2 regions of the Candidatus Seongchinamella marina genome follow, and region 2 is predicted to be linked to the other one. Evidence: predicted binding sites of a transcription regulator. Region 2 holds the regulator's gene; the other holds the start of a gene.
What was found. The regulator FNR, encoded in region 2, switches genes on or off when oxygen is low (the NO sensors DNR and NnrR bind a similar motif). The targets are predictions, from matches to a motif close to TTGATNNNNATCAA.
Positions count from the first base shown of each region.

Region 1 (4,396 bases), on a different contig from region 2:
ATGGGTGTGGGTGACAGCTTTGCTACTGCTTTTGCCAAAGCCCAGTTGGGCGGTGGGGATTCTCCTCCTACCAGCGGCACCGTGCTGATCAGCGTTCGCGATGTAGACAAGCCGGGTGCTGTCGCGGTCGCTCGCGACCTGCTTGGTCTTGGATTTAATCTCGCAGCCACCGGTGGCACCGCCACAGCGCTGGAGGCGGCCGGGCTGAATGTCCGTCGGATCAATAAGGTACTGGAGGGTCGCCCCCATATCGTCGATATGATTAAAAACGATGAGGCAGACTTTATTATTAATACCACCGAAGGTCGCCGGGCTATTGAAGACTCCGCGCCAATCAGGGCCAGTGCCCAGGCGCACAGGGTGTTTTACACAACGACCCTTGCTGCCGCAGAAGCCATTACCATGTCAATGCAGCAGGAAGGTGATAAGAAAGTTCGCAGGCTGCAAGACCTGCACGGGAGTATTAGTGCATGAACAAGGTACCGATGACAGTAGCGGGCGAGGCTGCCCTGCGCAGTGAGTTGGAGCATCTCAAGAAGGTGGAGCGACCGCGCATTTCTGACGCGATCGCCGATGCGAGAGAACACGGTGACCTGAAAGAAAATGCGGAATACCACGCCGCTCGTGAACAGCAGAGTTTTGCCGAAGGTCGAATCATGGAGATCGAAGGTAAGCTGTCGAACTGTCAGGTAATCGATGTAACCCAAATTACCAGGACCGGCAAAGTCATTTTCGGTACTACCGTGGACCTGATTAATGTCGAGTCTGATGAGACCGTCACTTACACTATTGTTGGTGAGGACGAGGCGGATGTGAAGAACAACCGGATTTCGGTAGGTTCACCCATCGCTCGCGCTGTGATTGGCAAGGAGGAGGGGGATGTTGTTCTCGTCAAGGCGCCCGGTGGCGATATAGAGTACGAGATCGATCAGGTTCAGCACATATAGCGACTGATTTCACGGCGCAATAAAAAGCCCCAACTTCCGACGGAGAGTGGGGCTTTTTTGTTTACGCCCTATTTGGCAGCGTAGCTGTACTTCTGTCCGCCCAGGGTTGCTTCATACATCAGCCCACCCTTTGCGACAGTGAATATCGCCATTCCTTTGCGATAGCCACCAGAGACGGTGCCCGCGTCATTTTTGCCACCGGAAGCACCAGCCTGGGCGCCGCCGCCCGTATTTGCCGAGGCTCCTGCCGCTGCTGTAATTGCGACTGCGGTGGCCTGGGCGCCAAACTCGAAGTTCCCCGAGGTGAATTCTTCAAAGGCGCGCTTGTCTTCGAAGAAAATAATCTGGCTGTAGGCCTGTCCGCCGAGTTGGAAACCGATGGTCAGCTGGGTCATCTTGGTGTCGCCAGTGTGTTTTCCGTTAGCATAGACACGGCCTGAACCGTGAGCACCGCCGACGCCCATGCCGCCCTTGCCGATAGTAGGGAAAAGCGCATAGCCATAAGCCTTGCCAAAGAAGGTACCGCTTTCGCCTGCGTTTTCGAAAATGCCTTTTGCTTCGGTATAGCTGTCCGCCTGTGCGGTCTGGAAAGTTGCCAATACCAGCAGGGGTGCTAAAAGTGTTTTCATTAGTGTTTTCATGGTTGGATCGCCTCTTGGTTCCAGTGGGGTTGCGTTTGGACGCCGCCAAATACTAATCGAGTCTGGCTCCGAGGTCACTTCATTTTGATGCAAATCATTCTCATTACTGCTAGTATCGCTCGCTTCTTTGAGCTCTCACTGTGAGTACCCGGTGGCTATAAACCTCTCTTTGTGGTCCCTGAAAGCAGGCGATCACTGCGAAATTCTGGGCTATGACGATGCCCTGGCTGAAAAGTATAAAATTCGCCTGATGGAATTTGGATTCCATCCTGGGGAATCGGTGATCTGCCTGCAGTCTCCGTCCTTTGGTGCGCCCAAGGTTTATCAGGTCAGTAATACGGTTTTCTCCCTGGACGATGAGGTGGCCGCGCACGTTGCTGTGCGCCTGAGTGGTGCCAGTGAGTAAGATTATTCTTATTGGCAGCCCTAACTCGGGCAAGAGTTTGCTGTTCAACCGCTTAACGGGCCTGAGCCAGAAAGTGGCTAACTTCCCCGGGATCACCGTAGACGTGGGCTCCGGAAAATTACAGGCACTGCCTGACAAGACACTGATCGACTTCCCCGGCACTTATTCACTGCAGGCCATTTCCGCAGAGGAAGAAGTGGCAGTGGATTACTTCGAACGTGCGCTGGAAGATCCCGATGTAGAGCAGGTGCTTTGCGTTATTGATGCAACTCGTTTGGAGAAGAGTCTGCTGTTCACACTGCAGGTAATCCGCGACTGTGAACGTAATAGTAAGAAGATTACCGTGTTGGCCAACATGATGGACGTGCTTGAAAATCACGATTTGACCCTGGACGTGGAGGGGATGTCGGCAGCGCTGCACACCCGGGTTATACCTATATCGGCGCGCTCTGGTAAGGGTATCGATGAGGTGATCAGTGAACTCTCCGCGATCGCTTGCGAAGTGCGAGAACCGCGCGCTCACCTGGTGGACACGCCAGACGCAATTCTGCGCGGAGAGGCACACAAGCTGGCTCATCGATTCGGTCCTGAGGGCGATGTGCTGATTCGCACCCAGAATCGACTGGATAATTTTTTTCTGCATTCGCTCACCGGTGGCGTATCTTTTTTCCTGATTATGTATCTGCTGTTCCAGTCAATTTTTACCTGGGCAGCACCCGTGATGGATGCAGTCGAGGGATCACTGGCCTGGATGGCAGATGCCCTGGTCCCATTATTAGGTAATCAGGTGGTTAAAGATTTCACCTCTGACGCTCTATTTAGCGGTATCGGCGCTTTCCTGGTATTTGTGCCCCAGATTTTTGTACTGACTTTCGTTATCGGGTTGTTGGAGGACTCGGGTTATATGGCCCGTGCAGCCTTGATTTGCCATAAACCATTGCGTCTTTTCGGGCTCACGGGGAAGAGCTTCATTCCCATGTTGTCGGGAGTGGCCTGTGCTATCCCTGCGATTTACGCCGCGAGGGCGATCGATTCGCCGCGCAAACGGGTGCTCACTTACATTGCGATTCCTTTAATGCCCTGTAGTGCTCGGCTGCCGGTTTATACGTTGCTCATCGCCGCTTTTATTCCCGCACAAACGGCGTTGGGGGGCTTGGTGGGTCTGCAAGGCCTGGCGATGTTCGGTATTTATTTCTTCGGCATGATGACGGGGCTGCTGGTCACCGGCCTGATTTCGCGAACCAGCGAAGACCATCATAACGACCTGCCTTTCGTGCTGGAGTTGCCGCCTTATCGCCTTCCTGGGTTAAAGCCCATTGTTCGAAATGCCTGGAATCGGTCAAAGCACTTTGTCACCAAAGCCGGCAAGATTATTTTCACCGTTACCGTAGTGATCTGGTTGCTCGGTTACTTTCCAAACTACGGTGCCGACCTTGGTCAGTCCTGGTTGGGTCATCTTGGACATTTCATCGAGCCGGTATTTTCACCGCTGGGATTGGATTGGCGCTATGGTGTCGCGATTTTCACTTCTTTCGCGGCCCGAGAAGTATTTGTAGGTACGTTGGGCACCATCTTTGGTATCGAGGGCGCGGACGAAAATATGGTGCCCTTGGTTGAACATATCCAGGGCAGTGACCTTGCTCTGGGCTCAGGCCTTGCGTTACTCGTATTCTTTGCTATTTCTCTGCAGTGCGTTTCAACACTGGCAATTCTTGCCAAGGAGAGCGCCTCCCGCAGCCTGACTTTGAAAATGTTCGTCGGCTATTTTTTATTAGCTTATGCCGCTGCTGTTGTGGTCTATCAGGTAACGGGATTGTTGGTCGGATAATTCGGTTTGATGGACGCGTAACCTGTTGGCCACTTTTTGACAGTGGGTGCGCTCGCCCTGATGGCGTTTTAGTCGCGCTGCAGCTGGAATATTTGCACCTGGGCCAGAACCAGTTGTGCAACCAGCTCGATCATCAGCCCGTGGTTTTCCTTGCGAATTGTTTCCAGGCCGGCATCAATATCAATTTTCAACTCCGTACGCTTCTGTTCGCTCAAACCGTCTGGCAGGCGAATGCCAAAACAGTATTGCTCAGAGTCCTTAATGCGTTTGTAAATGCGGGTGAGCTGTTGCGCAGCGAAGTCGATGAGTTCATCGTCGGCGCCCTTACTGGTGAGAAGTTGGCGAATCTGGCGGTCGAGGAAAGCCAGCCCTTTTGCCTGTTCCGATGGAAACTCTAGAATATTCCCCATGCCGTGGCGCCTCTCCGCGTTGGGAATTCTCGTGTATCATAACCAATAACTGCGCTGTGGGGGAGTGCCTTGTCAGGTGGGTTAGCGGCCCAGGGCTACCCGGGCTAATAAACGCTGGTGCGGCAGCCTAGACCCGCCGGAGCAGGTTCGAGAGGCGTGGGTCT
Region 1 covers NZ_SHNP01000005.1:108,726-113,121, forward strand. Annotated here, with positions in the region: gene carB (carbamoyl-phosphate synthase large subunit) at 1-474, shown strand, start outside; gene greA (transcription elongation factor GreA) at 471-947, shown strand; gene EYC87_RS14155 (YSC84-related protein) at 1,016-1,588, opposite strand; gene EYC87_RS14160 (FeoA family protein) at 1,740-1,994, shown strand; gene feoB (ferrous iron transporter B) at 1,987-3,822, shown strand; gene EYC87_RS14170 (hypothetical protein) at 3,891-4,232, opposite strand; gene EYC87_RS14175 (YhbY family RNA-binding protein) at 4,360-4,396, opposite strand, start outside.
Region 1: a site for FNR is predicted at 1,673-1,686, ahead of EYC87_RS14160 (FeoA family protein). Genes of this name have one in related genera too.

Region 2 (4,396 bases):
AAAAAAAATGTCGCCCAGCAGTACCTGAAAAGTCTGCAGCATGAAATTATTTTGCAGTCTGAGCTGGTTGGCGATCAGCGACCCATCACCCAGATGCACTGGGGTGGCGGCACGCCCACTTACCTGGATCACGCCCAAATCACTGAGCTGATGCACCTGTTGGCGAGCCACTTTCGCCTTCTGGACAAGGGGTACCGCGAGTACTCTATTGAAATTGATCCAAGAACTGTTGAGAACAGCACCATCGCGTTGCTAAAAGGCGTCGGCTTTAACCGAATCAGCCTTGGCATTCAGGACTTTGATCCGCTGGTGCAAAAAACGGTCAACCGAGTTCAGTCCTACCCACAAATTGCGTCACTGGTCGATTGCATTCGCGCTCACAATTATCGATCTTTGAGTTTTGACCTGATCTATGGGCTGCCACACCAGGACCGCCATACCATGACTGAAACGCTAGGCAAGGTCATTTCTCTGCACCCGGATCGCATAGCCTGCTATAACTATGCTCACTTGCCGGAACGCTTCAGCAGCCAGCGAGCCATCGATCGGTTAAGTCTGCCAGAACCAAACGAAAAGCTGCTGCTGCATGAAATCATCAGCCACACTCTGCAGGATGCTGGCTACCTTCATATTGGCATGGACCACTATGTAATGCCGCAAGATGAGTTGGCCGTTGCCCAGGGAGAGGGACGTTTGCAGCGCAACTTTCAGGGCTACTCCCTCCACATGGCCGATGACTTATTGGGGCTTGGAGTCTCCTCTATCAGCCAGATTGGCGATTTCTACCTCCAAAACGAGCGCGAACTGGACGCTTACTACCAATTACTGGATGCAGGCGCGCTGCCTGTGACCCGGGGTTGCCGCGTCAACGATGATGACAAGTTACGTCGACACATCATCATGACACTGATATCAGAGCTGAAACTGGATATCAGTGATTGCAACCGTCAATTCGGTATCGACTTTAGTCACATATTCCAGCGACAGCTGGATCAACTGGCGCCAATGGTCGCCGATCAATTACTGGAGATTTCGGAAAACACGATCAGTGTGACCAAGCGCGGGAGACCCTTCTTGCGAAATATATGTATGCTTTTTGACGCATATTTGGGCACCCATAAAGGTGATGAATCTGCGCCTAAGTTCTCAGCAACTGTATGAATTTGGCACAGAAATCGAATTACAGAATGATGGAAAAATCGTCTATAATTTCGAAGCATTGCAAGGAGAAGCAAATGACGATTCATCTCACACGGGCCCAGGATACGGCCTCCAACCCCTGCACTCATGACTATCAGGTTAATTGCGGGAACTGTCGCCTAAACAGCATCTGCCTACCCCTGGCATTAGAGAGCGATGATATCCAGCAGCTGGACGACATCATCCAGCGAAGCAAACCCTTGCAAAAGCACCAGCACCTGTACCGGGAAAGTGACGATTTTCAATCGGTGTACGCCGTCCGCTCTGGAACTATTAAGGCCTATAAGACGACAGACGATGGTCAAGAACAGGTCACCGGTTTTTATTTTCCAGGGGAGATACTTGGCATGGACGGCATTAGCAACAATGCGCACGCGTCTTCTGCCAAAGCGCTGGAGACCGCTGCCGTTTGCGAGATTCCCTTCGCTTCACTCGAAAAACTCAGCACCTTGATGCCCAACCTTCAGCGCCACTTTTTCAAACTTCTGAGCCGCGAAATCACCGAAGATCAACAATTGATCACGCTGCTGAGTAAAAATTCTGCAGATGAGCGCGTTGCTGCACTCATGCTCAGTATCTCGGGCCGCAACGCCCGGCGCAAACTCAGCGCCACCCAGTTTCGCTTACCTATGTCCCGAGTCGACATAGGTAACTATCTCGGGTTAACCGTTGAAACGGTCTCCCGGGTCTTTAGCCGAATGCAAAAAATGGATGTTTTACGCGTAGACAATAAAGAAATTGAAATCCTGAATCCTCAAGGTTTGCAGGACATGGCGAATCTTGGCAGCTAAAGGCAGGCTCGCCATTAACGCACGCCTTAAACATTCACTTACATTAATTTCTTCAGCCCAACGTACATCAAAGCGAATTGACCTGCTCAAACTGAAATGTCATTGCGCCGCAAACAGAATCGCTTTTGGGGAAACCACATTATAATGATTCAGCACACCTTCGGCTTGTTAGTGAAACCCGGCTCAGGGTATGGCAGAGCGGTCTATTCCCATGGATGATCCAGCGTACGGCCGCAGCCTTGATAATTACGGTCATTAAGTTGAACTTGCACATTGTAAGGAAACTGGTCGCCCTTCATCGTATCGATACACGCGCTCTCAATGACGGTGACATTAATGCTGTCGTCATCGTCTTGAGACAAATAATGCAATTGCTCGCGACCTTCAGTGGTCTGGACATTGCTGAACATGATTTTAGTCGCACCGTAATCTCCGACAAAAAGCAGGTGCTGATCACCGCGCACCTCCAAATGCCACCCTGGCTCATTGCCTACCGCACGAAAATCCACACCGCGCCGTCTGGCATCTTCCCAGGGCGCGCGGACATGATTGATCTGGCAATTTGCATAGCGGACTCCCGCTGCGCTAAAAATCACCTGGTCTCCCTTCGACCAGAAGACGACATCACCCTCCTGGTATTTTGTGCCTGAGGCGGCACGCACCTGTGACAGAATCAGGTAGCGATCTTCAAACCACAAGGCCATTTCTCCTGGCCCTACCCTCGTAATGAATTCTGCATCGTCGCACTCATACACCATTGTCTTGGCCGTGGGGCGGGCATCAGGCTGAAAATCGTCAATTGCACTTGCTGTCACAGCCGGGTCTGTTCCTATCGCACAGGCCGCTATGGAGATGGCCAGAAGCAGTAGCAAAGTTCTTTTCATGGTTTCAATCCCTCCAGATTGACTCTAAGCCTAAGGTGTGCTCAACGAACACCAGCTAAAGGCATGGGTGAAAAAGCGACTAGTCAGGCATAGCAGCGACAAATCGGACGCCGACAAACATAATCAGCCCGCAGGCTCCATCGCCGCTAAAAACTCGAGATAATAAGCCTGCACCTCCAAGGGTGACTCGACCTGAGGGTAATGCCCGATCGCAGGCAAGCGTCTGATAAAGTGTTCACCACCGACAAGCTCCTCAAAGCGCGCCACCATGTGCTCACCTGAAACGGGATCAACACTGCCGTTGATAAGTCCGATGGGACAACAGGCCTGCTGAAGCGCAAGCAGCCAGCGCTCGCGATTGATTCGTCTGTCAGTCATAGAATGAATTAAACGATGCAGATTCCGTTGGCCATTATCAAGGGTGAATAAATCCCAAAATGCATTGAGCTCTTCGTCACTGGTGGGGGTGTCTGGGCCAAAGACCCGGTCAAAGGATTTCCGCATGCTCGCCTTACTAAATGCATGACGAACCAGAAAACCCAAACGGCCCAATAGCAAACGCTGTACTAGCAGTGCATTGTGCGTTTCTGGAAACAAGCCACCATTGAGAAAAAGACAGGACAGCCAGCGGCCTGCCCCCTGCTGCACATTTTGCCTCGCCAGCATTTCCTGCGCTACGGTATCGCCATAGTCGTGGGCCAACACATGGAACTCGTGCAGATTAAGATGACTCACCAAAGCCTCGCACAAATCAGCCTGCTCTACGATACGGTAATCATGAGGGCATGGCTTAGCGCTGAACCCAAAGCCCAACATGTCCATAGCCACCAAACGGTAGTGCTTGTTCAGCTCAGGCCAAATCTTCCACCAGTCCCAGCTGGCAGTAGGAAAGCCATGTATCAGCACAATAGTACCGCGAGGACTTTCAGTGGGGTGTTCGTCAATGTAAAACAAGTTGTGCCCAAGCAGTTCAACTTGCTGCCCTCTAGCTCGCCACTCTTCTATTTGTATCAAACTGATATCCCTTGCGTAAATACTGAACCAACCGTGATGCTCACTCTACCATTATAGAGGCGCCTTGGTGCCTGTCAGTTAATGAAGCGACTGCATCGATTTATCGTTCAAACGGCCAGATCGCAACAGCAACGAGGCCGGTCGGTTTTAAGCACCGTTTATGGACAACCTATGGACAACGAGAATCCTTCCCGGAGATGTCTCCGTACCTTATAGGCAATCAGGAGAACATCATCATGCAAAAATTTATCGTCAATTGCTGGGACGCGGTTATGAATAGCGCCCACAATCCGCTGCGCAATCTCGACCTCGCATCGCAGCATTATTTTATGCAGGTCCTGGGATGGATGTGGAGTATGGTATTTAGCCTAACCTTCTTCTCTATTTTTCACTTTGGGTTGACCTGGATGGCACACTTATTGGTTTTCGGGGGCATTGCCATGACGGTGGCCCTGTTTAAGGAGGCTGAGGCAGATACTGCCCGCCAAGCGATTATCAGTAATGATT
Region 2 covers NZ_SHNP01000004.1:281,631-286,026, forward strand. Annotated here, with positions in the region: gene hemN (oxygen-independent coproporphyrinogen III oxidase) at 1-1,161, shown strand, start outside; gene fnr (fumarate/nitrate reduction transcriptional regulator Fnr) at 1,236-1,991, shown strand; gene EYC87_RS12645 (COG3650 family protein) at 2,195-2,875, opposite strand; gene EYC87_RS12650 (alpha/beta fold hydrolase) at 2,999-3,889, opposite strand; gene EYC87_RS12655 (hypothetical protein) at 4,126-4,396, shown strand, end outside.